3 regions of the Alcanivorax sp. VBW004 genome follow, and region 3 is predicted to be linked to each of the others. Evidence: predicted binding sites of a transcription regulator. Region 3 holds the regulator's gene; each other region holds the start of a gene.
What was found. Region 3 encodes PhoB, which activates phosphate uptake and scavenging genes when phosphate is short. Its sites were predicted from a motif close to TGTCATANNNNTGTCANA; they were not measured.

Region 1 (6,611 bases), 270 kb from region 3:
AGTTCGGCGCCAAGCCGCTGTTTGAAAACGTCTCCGTCAAATTCGGCAATGGCAACCGTTACGGCCTGATCGGCGCCAACGGCTGCGGCAAATCCACCTTCATGAAAATCCTCGGCGGCGAGCTGCAGCCCAGCAATGGTCAGGTCATGCTGGATTCCAATGATCGCCTCGGCAAGCTGCGCCAGGACCAGTTTGCCTTCGAGGAACACACGGTACTGGACACCGTGATCATGGGGCATAGCGAACTGGCCACAGTGAAGGCCGAACGCGACCGGATCTACAGCCTGCCGGAAATGAGCGAAGAAGACGGCATGCGCGTGGCCGAGCTGGAAATGCAGTTCGCGGAAATGGACGGCTACACCGCCGAAGCCCGTGCCGGCGACCTGCTGCTGGGGCTGGGCATTCCCGAAGAACAACACGCCGGCCCGATGACCGCCGTGGCCCCCGGCTGGAAACTGCGCGTACTGCTCGCCCAGGCCCTGTTCTCCGATCCGGACGTGCTGCTGCTGGATGAGCCCACCAACCATCTGGATATCCACACCATCCGCTGGCTGGAAGATATTCTGGTGGCACGCTCCAGCACCATGATCATCATTTCCCACGACCGTCACTTCTTGAACAGCGTGTGCACTCACATGGCGGATCTGGATTACGGTGAGCTACGCCTGTTCCCGGGCAACTACGACGAGTACATGACTGCCGCCACTGCGGCCCGTGACCGTCTGTATGCGGACAACGCCAAGAAGAAAAAGGAAATCGCTGACCTGCAGAGCTTTGTCAGCCGCTTCTCGGCCAACGCCTCCAAGGCCAAACAGGCCACCAGCCGGGCCAAGCAGATCGACAAGATCCAGCTGGAAGAGGTCAAACCCTCCAGCCGGATCAGCCCCTACATCCGTTTCGAACAGACCAAGAAACTGCATCGTCAGGCCGTCACCCTGGAAGGGCTGGGCAAACATTACGACGACCTGACCCTGTTCCAGGACCTGAACCTGCAGGTAGAAGCCGGCGAACGGGTAGCCATCATCGGCCCCAACGGCATCGGCAAGACCACCTTGCTACGCTGCCTGGCCGGTGATCTCAGCGCAGATAACGGCACGGTAAAATGGGCCGAAGCGGCGGAGCTGGGTTACTTTGCCCAGGATCACAGCCACGATTTTGAGCAGGACATGATCCTGTTCGACTGGATGGCGCAATGGACCAGCGATGGTGAACAGGCGGTACGCGCAGCCTTGGGCCGCATGTTGTTTTCCAACGACGAAGTGCTGAAATCCGTGAAGGTGATTTCCGGTGGTGAGCAGGGGCGCATGCTGTTCGGCAAACTGACGCTGACACAGCCCAATGTATTGTTGCTGGATGAGCCCACCAACCACCTGGACATGGAATCCATTGAAGCGCTGAACCTGGCACTGGAAAATTACCCGGGCACACTGTTCTTTGTCAGCCACGACCGGGAATTCGTCAGCTCGCTGGCCACCCGTATTCTGGAAATCACCCCCGAAGGGGTTCGTGACTTCAGTGGGAATTACGACGACTATCTGCGGAGCATTGAGGCTGACGCCTGAAACTAATGCGTAGGCGGGGTCTGTAGGAGTTCCCTTCCAGGGGACGAATCGCGCGCAGCGCGATCCTCGCCGACAAGTGATTTAAAAGGCCCATTGCTATTCAGCACACAGGCTAGCGTTAAGCGCTTTCGAATATGAACAAGCGCCGGATTCGTCCCCTGGAAGGGAACTCCTACAGCGGCTTCGAATCTGGTGACGAGCACAAGGAGAACCCCATGACCGACCTCGACCAGACCACCCGCACAGAAATGGAAGCCGCGGCGTTTCGCCGGCTGCTCCAGCATCTGGATGAAAACAAGGATGTGCAGAATATCGACCTGATGATCCTGGCGGATTTCTGCCGTAATTGTCTGGCCAAGTGGCTGATGGAAGCGGCCACCGAGCAAGGCGTGGAACTGGATTATGACGGCGCACGGGAATACGTCTACGGCATGCCCTTCGCGGAATGGAAATCGCTGTACCAGAAGCCTGCCAGCGAAGCACAGCTGGCGGCCTTTGAGGCCAGACAGGCAGCCCGTAAAGACCAGGGAACCGCTGAATAATACTCAGCCCGATTGCCTGTGGCTCCCACAGTAGAGCAGCAATGACGCAAAAAGGCGGCCCACAGAGGCCGCCTTTATTCTTTGCGATTTTATTGCTGCAGATTATTCGTTGAAGACACTCTGCACTTCATAGATGGCGGTAGAACCACTCACTTCGTTCCCCACTACCAGCAACGCCTTGCCGTTGGCTGAATCCGCTGCCGGAATGAACACCAACCCTTCCGGCCCCAGGTCGCCATACCCTTCCAGGTTGCCCGCATCCGGGTCCACATCCCAGGTTTCGCGGCTGTTCAGGTAATCCTGGTAGACCGGCGCCAGCGGGTCGGTAATGTCATACACCAGCACCCCGCCCATGCGTTCCAGCCCCAGGAACAGGAAATGCTTGTCGCCAATCTGGCCGATGGTCAGGCCTTCCGGTTCCGGCCCCTTGGCATCACTGCGGCTGTCCATGGCATCGCCTTCATCGTGGCCGGTGTTGAAGTAGTCGGCACAATCGATTGAACGGTCGGAGCCCAGCTTGCAGTCGTCGCTGGCCAGGAACTGCTCGATGGCGTCACCGCTATCAAACACCAGATCACCACTTTCATCGCGGATGGAGAAGGAACGGCCACCGTAGCTATATAGCGTGTCATACATGATGCGATCACCGGCAACCGCATCTTCTGCGCCGGCATCGTCGTACATTTTCGGGGAGCCATCCGCGTTGGTTTTATACCCCAACGTCCAGGTGATGTTCAGCCGGCCGAGAACGTCATCTTCCCGGCAATCACCGGAATCGCCCGCTTCAGCGCCGCAGTAACCGAAAATCGCCGGGTCCAGCAAGGCACCGTCGGCAAGCTCGCTCAGCTGAGGTGGCAGGTCATCACCACAGCGGCGCGCAAAACCACTGTTGTGCACCAGATGTTTCACCCGAAACTCTTCAACAAAACCCTGGCTGGCATCCGGCATACAGGCTACCGGCGGTACCGCATCTTCATCCGCCTCTTCACCCCAGTAGGCATCATTGTCCTCGCCCCAGGCGCGGGCATCACCTTCGTTGGCAGTCACCAGGTAGGTCTTGCCGTTAACGGTATAGCCATGAATCGAGTCTGGCAGATACAGCCCTACCACCCCGGCAAAGGTCTTGATGTCGATAACTTCATCGTCATCGCTGGCATCGATTCCATTACCAGCGATGCTACGATCCGTCTCACCGAGGGTAACGATGTCAGTCACTGAAGCGGTAGCGATATCAATGATAGCCAGTGCATTGTTTTCTTGCAGGGTGACCCAGGCGGTCGCGCCATCAGCGGAGACCGCAATATATTCCGGCTCCAGATCCTGGGATGCAGAGGCGTCTGGCCCATAAATTCGTACCCCCTGACTACGCAGGGCATCTTCTTCACCGTTGTAGTCAGTGAAATCCGCCGTGCTCACCACCGGGTTGGCCGGGTCACTGAAATCCACAATGCTGATGGAACCGTCCGGATCCGTCTGGTAATCATCGCTGGGCTCGCCCTCATTGGCGGTGAGCACGCGGGTTCCGTCCGGGGTAAACGCCACCATGTCTGGCTGGGCGCCCACTTCCTCACTCCCCAACAGAGTCAGGTCACTGGCCTGATACAGCGCGACAAAACCGTTATCCGTTTTCGGGTCGGCCTCAATGGCCACCGCTACCAGGCCATGGCTGGCAGCGACGCTGTTCACTTCCGCGCCCACCGCAATCCCTGCGGCACTGATCGCATCGATCTTGACCGGATTCTCAGGGTCACTCAGGTCCAGTACATCCAGCTCCCCCTGCTCCGCATTCACCACAAACAGGCGCTGGCTGGCCGCATCATAGGCCGGGATCTCGGCGGCGGAAGCATCAAAGCTGCCCGTGGAATAACGGCTCACATAGGACAACCGGATGCTGTCCGGTGTGCGCACCGCTTCATCAACAGCGGCATCAGACTCATTGCTGTCGCCACCACAGGCACTCAGCGTCGCGGCCAGAATCACGCTGGCCCCCAGATACAAATGCTTCATCGGTTTCCCCTGTTATGTGTATGTTCCCCAAACGGATTGCTCACAGGGTTTTACAGGACGAGGATGAATCCAGCACGACAGAGAAATGACTACCAAATGACAGGCCTGCAGATCACCACGGGCGACCTGGCATTGCGCGATGAAAACCATAAAAAAACGCGGCACCTGCCAGGCAGGGCCGCGTTCACCGGATGAAACCAGACTGATTCACATCAGGCGGTTTCGTAATCGTTCTCCTCGAAGTCGGCCATCTGCGCCGCGTACTGGGTGGCGAACCCGGGGTACATGGTGGCGTTGAAACCGTCTTCGGTGAGATACCAGCTCTTGCAGCCGGAATTCCAGTTGGTTTTCGCCAACCGTTTCTGCATGGCCTTGTTGTGCTTACGCTGAACGCTCTCTTTCACATCCAGCACCTTCAGGTCTTCCTGAAGAATTTTCTGCACCCCTTTCACGGCGTAATCGAGCTGGGATTCCATATACACCAGCGCAGAATTATGGCCCGGGCCGGAGTTGGGGCCAAAGGTCATGTAGAGGTTCGGATAGCCCGACACATTGATACTCTTATAGGCTTGAGCACCGCCTTGCCATTCGTCGCCCAGGACGCGCCCCTTTCGCCCCTTCACCGGGAAAGGCGTCCCCGAATGGCTGACATCGAAACCGGTAGCGAAAACAATACAATCCACCTGATGCTCAATGCCTTCCACGGTACGGATGCCCTTTTCACTGATCCGGGCAATCGGCCAGGTAATCAGCTTGGCGTTATCCTTCTGCAGCGCCGGGTAGTAATCGTTGGATACCAGCACCCGCTTGCAGCCGATGGTGAAGTCCGGCGTCAGCTGACGACGCAGCCAGCGATCTTTCACTTGCCGGCGCAAATGCAAACGCGCTACGCGTTCGGCCACGCGGGTCAGTGGCGAGTTCCAGATAACGGCCAACGCCATACTCTCATGCGTCCAGTAGAGCAGGTTGCGCATGGCTTGCTGGCTGGCCGGCAGTTTTTCGAACAGCTTCTTGTTCCACTGCGGCGTGGCAAAATCCGGGCGCGGCATGACCCAGCCCGGGGTGCGCTGGAACACTTTTACATGTTTCGCCTGTTTCACCAGCTCGGGGATGATCTGGATGCCACTGGCGCCGGTGCCGATGACCGCCACTTTCTTGTCCGCGAAATCGTAATCGTGATCCCAGCGGGCACTGTGAATCTTGTGGCCCTGGAAATCTTCGATGCCCGTAATCGCCGGGAAGCTACAATTGGACAGCGGCCCCTGGGCCATCACCGCAGCACGGCCGGCAAACTTTTCGCCTTTATCGGTGGTCGCGGTCCAGACGCCCTTCTTTTCATCGAAGGACAGGTCTTCCACGTTTTTCTCGAAACGGATGTGTGATTCCAGTTTGAACTCGGCCACCAGGTGATGGATATAACCGAGAATTTCCTCACTGCCCGAGAAGCTGCGCGACCAGTTGGGATTGGGCGCAAACGAATAGGAATACAGATTGGAAGGAATATCACAGGCTGCGCCCGGGTATTGATTATCGCGCCAGGTGCCACCCACAGCGTTGGCACGCTCCAGGATCACAAAGTTGTCAATACCGGCCTGCTTGAGACGAATGGCCATCCCCAGGCCGGCAAACCCTGCGCCCACAATCAACACCGATACCGGTTTTACCGCCGGTACTTTTTTTGCCGCAGGGCGCTTGCCCGTGGCGGAGCGTTTACGGGGGGCCGCCTTGCGAACGGCCTTTTTCGGAGAGGCAGAGGAGGTAGTCATAACAGGATCTCTTCAACAATCAGGAAAGCCTCGCCATGCGCACCGCACGCATGGCGAGCCAGCATTGGCCGCATCAGGCAGTGGGCTGATAGGTCAGCTCTTTCACCCAGGAAGGCACCGCCGGCAGTGCCCGGCGCGGAATCAGGCCGGTCAGTTTGACCATGCCATCGACCGGCATGTGATAGGCGCGGTTATTGCGATCCACCACGAATTTGGCATGCTGGCGAATCACCTGGAACCAGGGGTTGCGGCGGCCGTCTTCCGTACGCCCACCAATTTTTTCGAACTTGGCCATAGCGGCATACAGCCGCTCTTCCGGCAGTCCCATGGTGATGATGTTGTCGCGCATCTTGTTCAGCAATGGCACATAGGAAGCAATACCCAGCATCAGGCGTGGGTCGAGCAACGGCGCCAGCATTTTGGCGGCACCAATAAAGGTTTTTCCGCGACCCTGCATTTCCATCACGCTGAAGCCCACCCCCAGATGCCGTGACTCATCGTCGTTGATTTTTTCAAAGGCCTGGTGGCAAACCGGATCTTTCACCGTCTCAAGAAGGAAGGTGCACAAGGCACCGTCAAGAGCGATCTCCAGCATCGGCACCACCGTACCCAACACATAAACCGGCATTTCGTCGCTGTAACGGTCCAGCCATTCGATCACCAGCCGCAGGTTGATGTTGGGCTCCGGAATCTCATCCCCTTCCAGCATGCCCCAGCGTTTCATCAGCGCCATT
Region 2 (6,611 bases), 1.1 Mb from region 3:
TGGCGGCGCGCTTGAGGATGGAAAAGATAACGTCTTGTTTGCGGGTTCTTGCCAGGTTCTCGAGGCCGAGTTCCTTGGCAATGTCCAGAAGTTCTCCAATCGGCTTCTGCTTCAGTTCAGAAAGATTCATTGGCGTCTAATTTGGTGTCTTTGGATGAATTGAGAGGATGCACCACCGCGGTGCTGCAGTTGTTTTGATAATCCGGTTTATTCGGAATCTGGCCCGGCAAGCCTAAAGAGGGCCATAAGGAAAATAGGTAACCAGAGGTTCCGAGGACTAACTAAAGGGGGTGCTTTATTAAAGCTGGTTCTGGAATCTATCACTGTGGGGACCCGCATGCAACACGCAACATGTAACACGCTGCAAGCAGGAAAACCCTCCCCTGAGGGGGGAGGGTTGGGGCGTGCCGGCTTTCTTAGAGGGTGCTGTCCAGGAATGCGGTCAGCTGGCTCTTGGACAGAGCGCCCACTTTGGTGGCTTCCACGTTACCGTTCTTGAATACGGTCAGGGTGGGGATGCCACGTACGCCGTACTTCTTGGGGGTTTCCGGGTTGTCATCAATGTTGATTTTGGCAATGGTCAGCTTGTCGCCGTACTCGCCAACCAGTTGCTCAAGGATCGGCGCGACCATTTTGCAGGGGCCGCACCAGGGGGCCCAGTAGTCGACCAGCACGGGGCCGTCTGCGTTGATGACCTGGGCTTCGAAGTCCGCGTCGGTCACGTTGATAATCTCGCCGCTCATTGAATTCTCCTGATATAAAGGTTTCAGAGATCAGTCAGGGTTGTTAACTGGCCTCTGCGATGGGGAATAATATCAGGTTGCGGGTGATGAATTTCAAGCGAGGCAGTTAATTATCGCTGTAGTTGCTGCCTATGACATCGTAACGCCATGATTTTTGGATAGAATCGGTCCAAAGGAAGGAGTGACTATGGAGCATGGCGAACATCTGGCTGCCATTGATTTGGGGTCGAACAGTTTTCATATGGTGGTAGCCCGCCAGGCACAGGGGGAAATCCAGATCCTCGACGGGCTGTCTGAGAAGGTGCAACTGGGGGCGGGGCTGGACAGAGAAAACCGCCTGGACGCGGATACCCAGGAGCGAGCACTGGAATGCCTGGGGCGGTTTGCCCAGCGTATAGCCGGTATTCCGCGCGGTAGCGTGCGGGTGGTGGGGACCAATACTCTACGTCAGGCACGCAATGCCCGGGAGTTTATCCGCCGTGCTGAAGCGGTGCTGGGGCACGATATTGAGGTGGTCGCTGGCCGGGAGGAGGCGCGCCTGATTTATCTGGGGGTGGCCCACACCCTGGCCGATGACGCGGGGCAGCGGCTGGTGGTGGATATCGGTGGCGGCTCCACGGAGCTGATCATCGGTGAGCGGTTTGAATCCACGGAAACCGAGTCGCTGCATATGGGCTGTGTCAGCTTTGCCCAGCGCTTTTTCCCTAACGGGGAGATTACCGAAAAAGCCTTTGACCGGGCGGTGACGGCAGCGCGCCAGGAAGTGTTGTCGATTCACGCCAACTACCGTCGCCTTGGTTGGCAGCAGGCGGTGGGGGCGTCCGGCACCATCAAGGCGATCAGCCAGGTGTGTGTGGACAATGGCTGGTCTGAGTTTGGTATCACGCTGGATGGCATGAAGAAGGTCCGCAAGCGGGTGATCAAGGCCGGTGCCGTGGACAAGCTGGACCTGAAAGGCCTGCGAGAAGACCGGCAGCCCATTTTTGCCTCTGGCCTGGCTATTTTGTACGGCATTTTCGAGCAGCTGGGTATCGATCAGATGGAGGTGTCCAGCGGGGCCCTGCGTGAAGGGCTGCTGTACGATCTGTTGGGCCGTTTCGGCCACGAGGATGTGCGTGATCGCAGTATTCAGGCGTTGATGAATCGCCATCATGTGGAAAGTAGTCAGGCGGAGCGGGTGTGTGCCACGGCGCTGGCGCTTTACCAGCAGGTGGCCAGTGACTGGCAAATCGAAGGCGATGAAGCTGCCGATACCTTGCGTTGGGGAGGGCTGCTCCACGAGGTGGGACTGGCGGTGTCGCACAGTCAGTTCCACAAGCATGGCGCTTATCTGGTGACCAATTCCGACCTGCCGGGTTTTTCCCGTCAGGAGCAGCAGATGGTGGCGCTGATGGTGCGTGGTCATCGTCGCAAGGTGCCGTTGGCGGCGCTGGCGGAATTGCCGGACGACGAGCAGACCGGATTGTTGCGGCTGTGTCTGGTGTTGCGTTTGGCGGTGCGTTTGCACCATGCACGCAGCGATGAAGATGTCCCGGAGATTCGCTTGCAGGCTCGTGGTGAACGGCTTGCCATCACCTTCCCGCCCGGGTGGCTGGAGGAGCACCCGCTCACCCAGGCGGACCTGGAGCAGGAGCACGACTACTTCCAGGCGGCAGGCTACCAGCTTGTATTGGCGTGAGAATAAAACAGCTATTCAAGAGGGTGTCCCGCTTCGGGCGGGGCGCCCTCTTGAAAGCTAGAAGCTGCCCTTATCCCCCCAGCGTATCCAGCAGGCTCTGTTGGGCAATGAAACTGGCCTCGCCCTCTTGCGGTTGGGCTCGCTGGTATCGGCCATCCGATTGCAGTTCCCAGGCGCGGGTGTTGTCTCGCAGATAGATATGCAGGCCCTGTTCCAGAATCTGTGCCTTGAGCACCGGGTCATTGACCGGAAAACAGGTTTCCACCCGGTTGAACAAATTGCGATCCATCCAGTCAGCACTGGAGCAGTACACCAGGTCGTCGCCACCATGGTGGAAATGGTAGATGCGGGTGTGCTCCAGAAAGCGACCGATAATGGAGCGTACGCGGATGTTTTCCGACAATCCGGGGATGCCGGGTTTCAGGCAACAAATACCGCGCACGATCAGATCAATCTCTACCCCCGCCTGACTGGCCCGATACAGGGCCTGCATGATGTTTTCTTCGGTCAGTGAATTGAACTTGGCAATAATGCGCGCCGGTTTGCCGGCCAGTGCCTGTTCCGTTTCAAATTCGATCCACTCGATGACGGAGGGGTGCAGGGTGAACGGTGAGTGCTTCAGCTGCTTGAGCCGTGCCGCCTTGCCCATGCCGGTCAGTTCCTGAAAGATCTTGTGCACGTCCTGGCCCATGCTTTTTTCACAGGTCATCAGGCCGTAATCGGTGTACAGCTTGGTGGTCTTGGTGTGGTAATTGCCGGTGCCCAGATGCACATAGCGTTTGATGCCGTCGCCGTCACGGCGCACCACCAACAGCATTTTTGCGTGGGTCTTGTAGCCCACCACGCCGTACACCACGATGGCGCCGGCTTCCTGCAGACGCCGGGCACCTTCGATATTGGACTCTTCATCGAAGCGGGCACGCAGCTCCACGATGGCAGTGACTTCCTTGCCATTGCGTGCGGCCGTTTCCAGGTGGTCGAGAATTTCCGACTTGGTGCCGGTGCGGTACAGGGTCTGCTTGATGGCCAGCACCTTCGGGTCCCGCGCGGCTTCGGCCAGCAGGTTGATTACCGGCTGGAATGATTCGTAGGGGTGGTGCAGCAGGATGTCGCCCTGGTCGATGGCATCAAAAATGGTTTCATTTTTTTTCACCGCCGGCGCCAGCTTGGGGGTAAAGGGCGGGTAGTGCAGGCGCGGGCGATTGACGCTGGTAAACATGCGCGCCAGATTCACCGGGCCGTTCACTTCGTACAGGTCTTCCTCGGTGAGTTCGAACTGTTCCAGCAGATAATGCATCAGGTGGCGCGGGCAGTTGTCGGCCACTTCCAGGCGCACTTCATCCCCGTAACGACGTGATAGCAGCTGGCCTTTCAGGGCGCTGGCCAAGTCTTCTACTTCTTCGTCCACTTCCATATCGGCGTTACGGGTTACCCGGAACTGGTAGCAGCCGGTGGCCTTCATGCCCGGGAACAGGTCGGATACGTGGGCATGGATCATGGACGACAGGAACACGAAGTTATCGTCGCCCCCCTCGCTGATTTCATCGGGAATACGAATCAGGCGGGGCAAGGAGCGGGGAGCGGGCACAATGGCCAGACCGGTGGAGCGCCCGAAGGCATCCTTGCCGTCCAAGGGCACAATGAAATTCAGGCTCTTGTTGACCAAGCGCGGGAACGGGTGTGATGGGTCCAGCGCGATGGGCGTGAGCACGGGATAAATTTGCTCGCGAAAATATTTTTTAACCCATTCAACCTGGGCTTCGGTCCAGTCTTCGCGGCGAAGAAAATCCACCCCTTCTTCTCGCAGGGCGGGAAGCAGCACGTCGTTGAGGATGCGGTACTGGCGGTCCACGGCTTCGTGGGTAATGGCACTGATCGCTTTCAGTAGTTCGTCGGGCAGCATGCCATCGGGGCCGGGCTGGCCGGTATGCGTTTCCAGTTTGTTCTTCAGGCCGGCCACGCGAATTTCGAAGAACTCATCCATGTTGCTGGAAAAAATCAGCAGGAAATTCAGCCGCTCCATCAAGGGATGATTCTCGTCCATGGCCTGCTCAAGGACGCGCAGGTTGAACTGCAACAGGCTGAGTTCCCGGTTCAGGTAGTAGTCCGGGTTGTTGAAGTCGCTGCTGTTGAGGTCGACGGCGCCCTGTTCGTTGACGCCCTGTTCGCTGGAGAAAGAATTCATGGTGTCGTCCTGACCGGAACCTTTGAAGATGGGCCCTTATTCCATGACATTAATGTGACATGGTGATGACAGGGGGCGAAGAATTCCGAATACCTTCACAGTACGCCTGATCCGGGTGGGCGCAAATACCGGGGTTGAACGCTATTCATCGGCGAGGGTGGGGGCGAGAGCGGAGGCTCTTCCCTGATCGGGTATATGTACATATAATGCGAATCATTATTGTTCGCTTTATACTTGGAGTTTGCCGATGGTTTGCCAATACCGCGCGATTTGGGGCGCGCCGCTGGTGGGAGCGTGCCTGCTTTCACTGTTCCCTCTGGCCGTACAGGCTGAAGAAACCTCTGAAGCCAATGTGATTCCTGCGGTGGAGGTGAATGCCGATGTTCGGGAAGGCGACGGTTATATTACCGAGGGAAAAACGGCGACGGCTGGAAAGCTGGATGTGGCAGTAGAGAAGACCCCGTATGCCATTACCGTAGTGAATGAAGAATTCATCAAGGATACCGGGGCCAAGAACATTCAGGATGCCCTGGTTTATTCTTCCGGCGTTTATTCTGGCGCGTTCGGGTTTGATACCCGTGGTGACTTTGTGAAAGTGCGTGGTCTCGACGCTTCCTTCTACAAGGATGGGCTGCGCTCCCTGTACGGCAGCTACAACAGCGTGCGTCCGAACATTTATGCGCTGGAGCAAGTGGAAGTCCTGAAAGGACCGTCTTCTGTTTTGTATGGGCAAGCGGAGTTGGGGGGGATTGTGAATACGGTCTCCAAGCTGCCAAAGGCCCAGCAGCAGGGCGAAATCTGGGCTCAGGTGGGCTCCTATGACCGAAAGCAATTGGCGGCAGACGTCACCGGGCCCATGTCAGAAGATGGCAAGTTGCTGTACCGGATGGTGGCGCTGAAACGGGAGAGCGGCACCCAGGTTGATTACGTGGATGATAATGGTTTCCTGTTTGCGCCTTCCTTTACCTGGCTGCCCACTGACAACACAACCATCTCCTTGCTCATCAATACCCAGGAAAACAACGGCGGGATCTCTGCCCAATTCCTGCCCGCAGAGGGGACGCTATTACCGGGCGTCAAAGGGGATATTCCAGTGAGCACCTTTGTGGGTGAGCCAAGCTGGGACCGTTATGATCGCAGGCTGAATGAAGCGACCCTGTTTGTAGATCAACGCCTGAATGACCATTGGAACATGGCACTGACCGCCCGCCATTCCAGTTCTGAGACCGAAACCCGTGAACATTGGGCGGCTATCGGGGCCGGGGTTGCCAGCGACGGGACAACGAATCGGACCATCCATATGGCGGACCGGGAAACCAGTATCAGCAACTTTGATGCTCGCATGGAAGGCAACTTCGGTTTTGCCGGCACTTACCACAATCTCGCGATTGGGGTGGATTACCAGGATGCGCTCTGGGAAGAAGGTAACTATGAATCTACCCTGGGCTCGCCAATCAACATTTATGATCCTGTGTACGGCAACGTGGACTATAGTGCACTGACACCCGAAGACCGCAATGACAACGCCATTCGTCAAACCGGCGTGTACCTGATTGACCATATGGAGATTGGTAATGTGGTGGTATCCGGTGCTTTGCGCCACGACGAATCTACCAACAAGGTCTACGTGGTTAATGGCAACAATACTGAAAGCGATGACAGTGAAACCACCGGTCGTCTTGGCTTGATGTACCAGTTCGATTTCGGCCTCTCTCCCTATGTGAGTTATTCCGAAGCCTTTGTGCCGAATCTTGGTGTGAATACGAATACGCAGTCCGGGTTGGAAGCCACTACTGGCGAGCAGCAAGAGGCCGGTTTCAAATACCTCAACGATTCGGGTGACCTTTCTGTTACTGCAGCCTATTTCTATATTGAAGAAACCAACCGTGTGGTACAGGGAAGCAGCCCCAACACCGTTGATCAGGTCGGCGCTAAATCCGAGGGTTGGGAAATGGAAGTGAAGAAGCGCCTGGGGAACCTTGAGCTGCTGGCCAGTTACACCGAC
Region 3 (6,611 bases):
ATCGGGGACATCGCCCCGCTGCCGCTGTACAACGGTGATGATGACGGGGATAACCGGCCCGCGGCGGTGATGGCGCTGGCCGAGCAGGTGGCTCAGGCGGACGCCTTGCTGTTTGCCACCCCCGAATACAATTACTCGATTCCCGGCGTGTTAAAGAACGCTATCGATTGGTTGTCGCGTGTGCCGGGTGATATTTTTACGGGTAAGCCTGCGGCCATTATGGGTGCGTCCATGGGTGGCATGGGCACCAGTCGAAGCCAGTATCACTTGCGCCAGGTGCTGGTGTTTCTGGACATGCACCCACTGAACAAACCGGAAGTGTTTGTGTCGGCGGCTCATGAAAAATGCGATGAGAACGGTGATTTGGTGGATGAGAAAACCCGGGAGATGGTGGCCAGTCAACTGGTTGCACTGCAGGCGTGGCACCAGCGTTTGTCGTAACGCAGTCAATCTGCAAAAGCGGTGATGCACGACATTATGAATGCAAGCCGGGTATGGCAGTCCATACCCGGCCTGTTTGCTTTTGCTATTCTCTATCAAGAATTCTGAATTGTTTGTCAGATTTTAGGGCCGCGGCCTTTCACCGCATTGGCGACCAAGCTGATGACCAGCAAGACCAGAAAAATAAAGAAAATTACTTTGGCAATGGAGGCCGCGCCGGAGGCGATGCCGCCAAAGCCGAGTACGCCGGCAATAATGGCCACGATAAGAAATGTCAGAGCCCATCCAAGCATAATGGTTACCTCATCCATGGTTGGTGTGTGATTACACTTTCCATTTCACCGTAACGTACTCTGGTTGATGCTGGCCCGGAACGACTCGACTATTTGACCTTCTTTCACATTGTGCTTGTTACAGCTGGGATTGCCGGTCCAGCCATTTATCCACCCGGGGCGGGGAAAACGCCTGAAAATGCTCCAGCAGCGTGGCCGGGTCCGTGTGGACTTGCAAAAGTTGGTGGTGCTCCGTTTTCAGGAAGCCTTCTGCCACGCTGTGTTGCAGGAAATTCTGAAGAGAATCGTAATAATGATTCACGTTTAGCAGTGCGCAGGGTTTTTGGTGAAAGCCCAGCTGGGCCCAGGTAAGAATTTCAAAAATTTCCTCAAGCGTGCCCATGCCGCCAGGCAGGGCAATAAAGCCGTCGGACTGATCCGCCATGGCGGCTTTGCGCTCGTGCATGGAATCGACCACCTGCAGTTCGGTCAGGTGGTCATTGCCGATCTCGCGACGCATCAAGGCTTGCGGAATAATGCCGATTACCTCGCCGCCCTGGCGCATGACTGCGTTGGCAATGGCACCCATCACGCCGACGCTGGCACCGCCATAAACCAGCCCGATGTTGCGGTGCACTAATGCCTCGGCCAGTGCTTCGGCCGCCTGAATGTAGACCGGATTATTGCCGGGGCTGGAACCACAATAGACGCAGATTCTTTTCATCGACATTTCCTAATGCACTGTGCTGTAGGTCCCCAGTTAAAGAGCAAATTTTTACTCGCTGACGGTTGGGGATAGACGCCACTGTGGAGCCACCGCTCCAACAGGACAAGATAAGGTCGGCTTTTCTGTAGGAGCGTCGCTGGCGGCGCGATCATCAACGTCTGGAATCGCGCCGCCAGCGACGCTCCTACGCTATATATCTAAGCTGTCACGGTGGGCGCGCTCAGCCCGCCACCGCTGTAGGCTTGCTTACCAGCCGGTCCGCCGGGAAATGGCAGGTGAAGGTGCTGCCCTTGCTAAGCTCGCTGGTGATTTCCAGGCGGCCGTTATGGCGGATCATCACGTGTTTGACGATGGCCAGCCCCAAACCGGTGCCGCCGGTCTGGGTGACGCGGCTGTTGTCCGGTCGATAAAAACGTTCGGTCAGCCGGGGGATATGGGCCGGGTCGATCCCGATGCCGTCGTCGGTGACGGACAGGTGCGCGCCGTGGGCATCCTGCCACCAGCGGATGTGGATGGTGCCTTCGGCCGGAGTGTATTTCACCGCGTTGGTAATCAGGTTGCCGAAGGCGCTTTCCAGTTCAGCGGGATTGGCGATCAGCCGGGCGTCCAGGGGGACATCCAGTTCAATCCGGTGGTGTTTGTCGCTGCTGATGGCCAGCGCATTGTCTTTCATGCGGTTAAGCATGCCGTGTACCGGTACGGCTTGCCGCACGCTGTCGGCTTCGGTGCCTTCCAGTCGGGCCAGCAGCAACAGGTCGGCGACCAGGGCTTCCATGCGGTTGGACTGGTTGTCCATCTGCACCAGCGCCCGGCGCAGGCGTGCCTGCTCATCGGGGATGGTATCGAGCAGGGTTTCCAGGTAGCCCTTGAGCACGGTGAGCGGGGTTTTCAGCTCATGGCTGACGTTGGCGACGAAGTCTTTGCGCATCTGCTCCAGGTGGTGCAGGCGGGTCACGTCACGGGCGATCAAGAGTTGTTCGCCGACACCAAACTCGGTGACGCGGAACTGGAGGATGCGGTTGTCGTCCACCGGCGAGGGAATTTCCAGCGCTTCGTCAAACTCGCTCTTGGTCAGGTACTCGGTGAAGCGGGGGTGGCGAATCAGGTTGGTGAGCGGTTGCCCCAGATCCTGGCCGGCATTGAACCCCATGGCGCGTTCCGCAGCATGGTTCCAGTATTCCAGGTAACCGTGTTGGTCGATCAGGATGACCACGTCGTCCAGGGCATTCACCGATTGCTGGGCACGATGAATAATGCCCTGCAGGTTTTCCTGGGCGCGGCGTTCCTTCTGGAATAAATGCTCAAGGCGGGTATAAAACTCGCCCCACAGGCCGATGCTGTCCGGGGGTTCGGTGTGATCATCGCGAACCAGCCAGCTGTACAGGGCGAACAGTTGGCGGGTGCTCCAGAAAATATACCCCACCAGCCCTGCCAGCAGCGGCCAGATGTGCCCTACCGCCAGAGCGGCAAGGGCGGCCAGAAAAATCAGGCCGGCAATGCGATTTACTTCCTTGGCCAGGCTGGCTTTCATGCGTCAGTCACCGCGATTCGTTACCGGGTTCGCAGGTTGCCGGGCGAGGGCCCGACAATGGGCCTCCAGTATAAGCAGCTGCGTGGCTGCTGTCTCAGCCGGCTTTTGCGGATTTTACTGAAAAGCGGTAGCCGGTGCCGCGTACGGTCTGGATAAAGCGGTCATAGTCGAACGGCGCCAGGGCTTTACGCAGCCGGCGGATGTGCACGTCGATGGTGCGGTCTTCCACGTACACGTTGGCGCCCCACACCTGGTCCAGCAGTTGGGTACGGGAATAGGCGCGCTCCTGGTGACTCATGAAGAACTCGAGTAACCGGTATTCGGTGGGGCCCATGTCCACGGGGTAATCGTCCGCGCTGATGCGGTGGCTGACCGGGTCCAGACACAACCCTTCCACTTCAATGGCCTTTTCCGCTGCCACACTGGACGCGCGACGCAGCACCGCCTTGATGCGAGAGATAAGTTCGCGGGTGGAGAAGGGCTTGGTGATGTAATCATCGGCCCCCACGTCCAGCCCCTGAATCTTGTTATCTTCCTCGCTTTTTGCGGTGAGCATGATGATTGGCACCTCGTTGGTGGTTTCATCACGCTTCAGGCGGCGAGCCAGTTCGATGCCGGTGACGGATGGCAGCATCCAGTCCAGAAGCACCAGATCCGGGCGTTCATCCACGATGATTTCATGGCCGCGCTGGGCGTTTTCTGCTTCCAGCACATCGAAATCAGCCAGCTCAAGGGCGACGGCAACCATCTCACGGATGGCGGGCTCGTCATCAACAATCAAAATGCGGTTACGGGACATGGCTTACCTTCCTTGCCTGTCATGGGCGCGCATGCGCTACCCGGAATGTTGCCCTATTAGATTGCCTTTTTATGACATCCGTATGACAGATAGAGGCGCAGCATGCAACAAGCAACATGCGCCAACGCGGATCTGGGTTTGTACGAAAGGGCAGAAACGTGGCGGGCCGCGAGCCATGGAAGGCGGTTTCTACGGTGTCCGGCATGGCTCGGCCGAAGGCCGCAGATGAAACGCCTCGGCGCGAAGTGATGCGGTTTCCCGTTCCCTGCAGGGGTAATTCGTGTTGTTGCGTGGTGCGTGCAGTGTGTTGCGTCTCTTAAAAATACTGAAAATACAGGCCGATAAACACGCAGGCCCCGGCCCAGTGGTTGTTCAGGAAGGCGTGGAAGCTGGGCCAGCGTTCGCGGTAGCGGATCAGGCTGTGCTGGTAGGCAAAGCTCAGGGCCATGCCGACCAGCCCGGCGTACCAGGGCCAGCTGAAGTCCAGCCGCTGACCGACCATGATCAGTGCCAGCAGGGTGAGGGCCTGCAGCAGGCCGATCATCAAACGGTCCGCATCGCCGAACAGGATGGCGGTGCTCTTGATGCCCAGCTTCAGGTCGTCTTCACGGTCGCACATGGCGTACTCGGTGTCGTAGGCCACGGTCCACAGCACATTGGCCACGTACAGCAGCCAGGCGATTTCCGGCACCTCGCCGGTTTCAGCGGCAAAGGCCATGGGGATCGCCCAGCTAAAGGCCGCGCCCAGGAACAGCTGGGGCATAAAGGTGAAGCGCTTGGTGAAGGGGTACAGCACGGCGAGGCCCAGCCCGCCGAAGGAGAGCCAGAACGTCAATTCGTTGAGAAACAGCACCAGTCCAAAGGCCAGCAGCCCGAGTCCACAGAACAGCGCCAGCGCCTGCTTGGCGCTCAGTGCGCCGGTGGCCAGCGGGCGCCCCTGGGTGCGTTCCACATCGCCATCGAAATCCCGGTCGGCAAAATCGTTAATCACGCAGCCCGCCGCCCGCATGATCACCACACCCAGGAAGAACACCACAATCACGGTCAGGCTGGGGGTGCCGGCCCCGGCAATCCACACCGCCCACAGGGTGGGCCAGAGCAACAACAGCGTGCCGATGGGGCGATCCAGGCGCATCAGTTGAATATAGGGCCACAGGGCGGGGTAACGTTGTTCAACAAAGGCAAACATGGGACATCCGATTGTCAGGGCAGGGGGTAAGTTTCAAGTTGAAAGTGGAAAGTTTCAAGGCGCGAATCGCGGTTGTTGCCAACCGTTTTGCAGTCACGCACCGGTGCCTGGTATCCCCCTCCTGTAGGAGCACCACTTGAGGTGCGAACCGCGTGTGAACGCGGCATCGGCCGAAGGCCGATCAGGAATGTCAGGGCTCGACAGCTCTTTCGGGAAAGGGATGGGAGCGGTTGCGACGCCATTTCCTCGCTGGCGCTCGGTTCGCACCTCAAGTGGTGCTCCTACAGGGGGATTTTAGACGTGCAGTTGCCTGGAGTTTGCGCCTTGCAGCCCCTCTGCCTCCACCTTCTCCCACAGCGCCGGCAGAAAATACTCCGCCACCAGCAGGGGCGCGCCACGTTTGATAAAGCGCGACTGCCGGCCCCAGCACACCGGGTGGTTCTGGCCCGGTGAGGCCAGCCGTGCCCACACCTGATCCCGCTGGCATACCGGGCGGTTATATAACTCCAGGCCCAGGGAGCGGCTGCCCATGTGGCCGAGGGAACGGTTGGCGCCGGCCAGGCTGGTCAGTGGCAGCACGCTGCGGGCCGCCACCACCGGAGTACCGTCCAGATGCAGGGTGACTTCGCGGATCAGGGCGGCGCGGCGCACAGGCAGCGCCAGCAGCTGCCGTTCGTCGGCCCGCGGAAAGGCGATGGCATGCAGGCCGGGCACCACACTGAAGTGGCCGTGACGCTTGAGGCGCCGGGTCAGGGAGTCCGGGTCGGCCATCCAGTCACGAATAACCGGGGGCAGCACCAGCTGTTCCAGCGGGCGCCAAAGGCTGTCAGGATGCAGGGCGGCAGGCAGCATGGCTCTCTCAGGATATCGCGTACTTTCGCGGGCGGCAGGACTATGGCCCATGTCCTGCGACAGAGCAAGCGGTCGCCAAATGCCCCGGGGGGCAAGAGAAATGGCGCCCTCGCGTCCTAATATGACAGTGCCCGCTGTCATTGATTTTTGCGCCGCACGCCGATAGGTTAACGCCCCCCGAGATACACCCTGTATGTAGCGTAGTGAGCAAGTGCTCACTTTTACCGATGAGGTTCACGATGAAGAAGTGGGAATGTGTAGTGTGCGGTTTCATCTATGACGAAGCCGAAGGTCTGCCCGACGAGGGTATCGAACCGGGTACCGCCTGGGACGACGTGCCGGAAGATTGGGTCTGTCCCGATTGCGGCGTGGGCAAGGAAGACTTCGAGATGGTGGAAATCTAGGCCACTGCGTCAGTCACATCGCCCGTCCATTAATCGTTAAGGATTGCTCATGCACCCTATTGTCATCATCGGTACCGGCCTGGCCGGCTTCAACACCGTCAAGGAATTCCGCAAGCTGGACAAGGAAACGCCTATCGTCATGCTCACCGCTGACGACGGCCGCAACTACTCCAAGCCCATGCTGTCTGCCGGTTTCACCAAGGAAAAAACCGCCGATGACCTGTGCATGGCCACCCCGGAAAAAGTGGCCGAGCAATTCAATGTAGACGTGCGCGCCGGCGTGCATGTGGCCGGCATTGATGCCGCCAACAAGCGCGTGCTGCTGCCTGATGACCACCTGGACTACAGCAAGCTGGTACTGGCACTGGGCGCCGACACCTGGACCCCGCCGCTGGA

Region 1: F1529_RS02625 (choice-of-anchor I family protein) is a predicted target of PhoB. The motif match lies at 4,196-4,213, and genes of this name have one in related genera.
Region 2: ppk1 (polyphosphate kinase 1) is a predicted target of PhoB. The motif match lies at 4,660-4,677, and genes of this name have one in related genera.

Annotation. Positions count from the first base shown of each region.
Region 1 covers NZ_WNHC01000001.1:562,016-568,626, reverse strand. Annotated here, with positions in the region: gene F1529_RS02635 (ABC-F family ATPase) at 1-1,562, shown strand, start outside; gene F1529_RS02630 (DUF1244 domain-containing protein) at 1,778-2,104, shown strand; gene F1529_RS02625 (choice-of-anchor I family protein) at 2,207-4,111, opposite strand; gene F1529_RS02620 (NAD(P)/FAD-dependent oxidoreductase) at 4,324-5,877, opposite strand; gene F1529_RS02615 (ferritin-like domain-containing protein) at 5,951-6,611, opposite strand, start outside.
Region 2 covers NZ_WNHC01000001.1:1,391,701-1,398,311, forward strand. Annotated here, with positions in the region: gene rho (transcription termination factor Rho) at 1-130, opposite strand, end outside; gene trxA (thioredoxin TrxA) at 417-743, opposite strand; gene ppx (exopolyphosphatase) at 931-2,421, shown strand; gene ppk1 (polyphosphate kinase 1) at 2,492-4,606, opposite strand; gene F1529_RS06375 (TonB-dependent siderophore receptor) at 4,854-6,611, shown strand, end outside.
Region 3 covers NZ_WNHC01000001.1:290,318-296,928, forward strand. Annotated here, with positions in the region: gene F1529_RS01365 (NADPH-dependent FMN reductase) at 1-441, shown strand, start outside; gene F1529_RS01370 (DUF1328 domain-containing protein) at 558-734, opposite strand; gene F1529_RS01375 (TIGR00730 family Rossman fold protein) at 853-1,437, opposite strand; gene phoR (phosphate regulon sensor histidine kinase PhoR) at 1,661-2,971, opposite strand; gene phoB (phosphate regulon transcriptional regulator PhoB) at 3,066-3,770, opposite strand; gene ubiA (4-hydroxybenzoate octaprenyltransferase) at 4,087-4,959, opposite strand; gene F1529_RS01395 (chorismate lyase) at 5,254-5,811, opposite strand; gene rd (rubredoxin) at 6,051-6,215, shown strand; gene F1529_RS01405 (NAD(P)/FAD-dependent oxidoreductase) at 6,265-6,611, shown strand, end outside.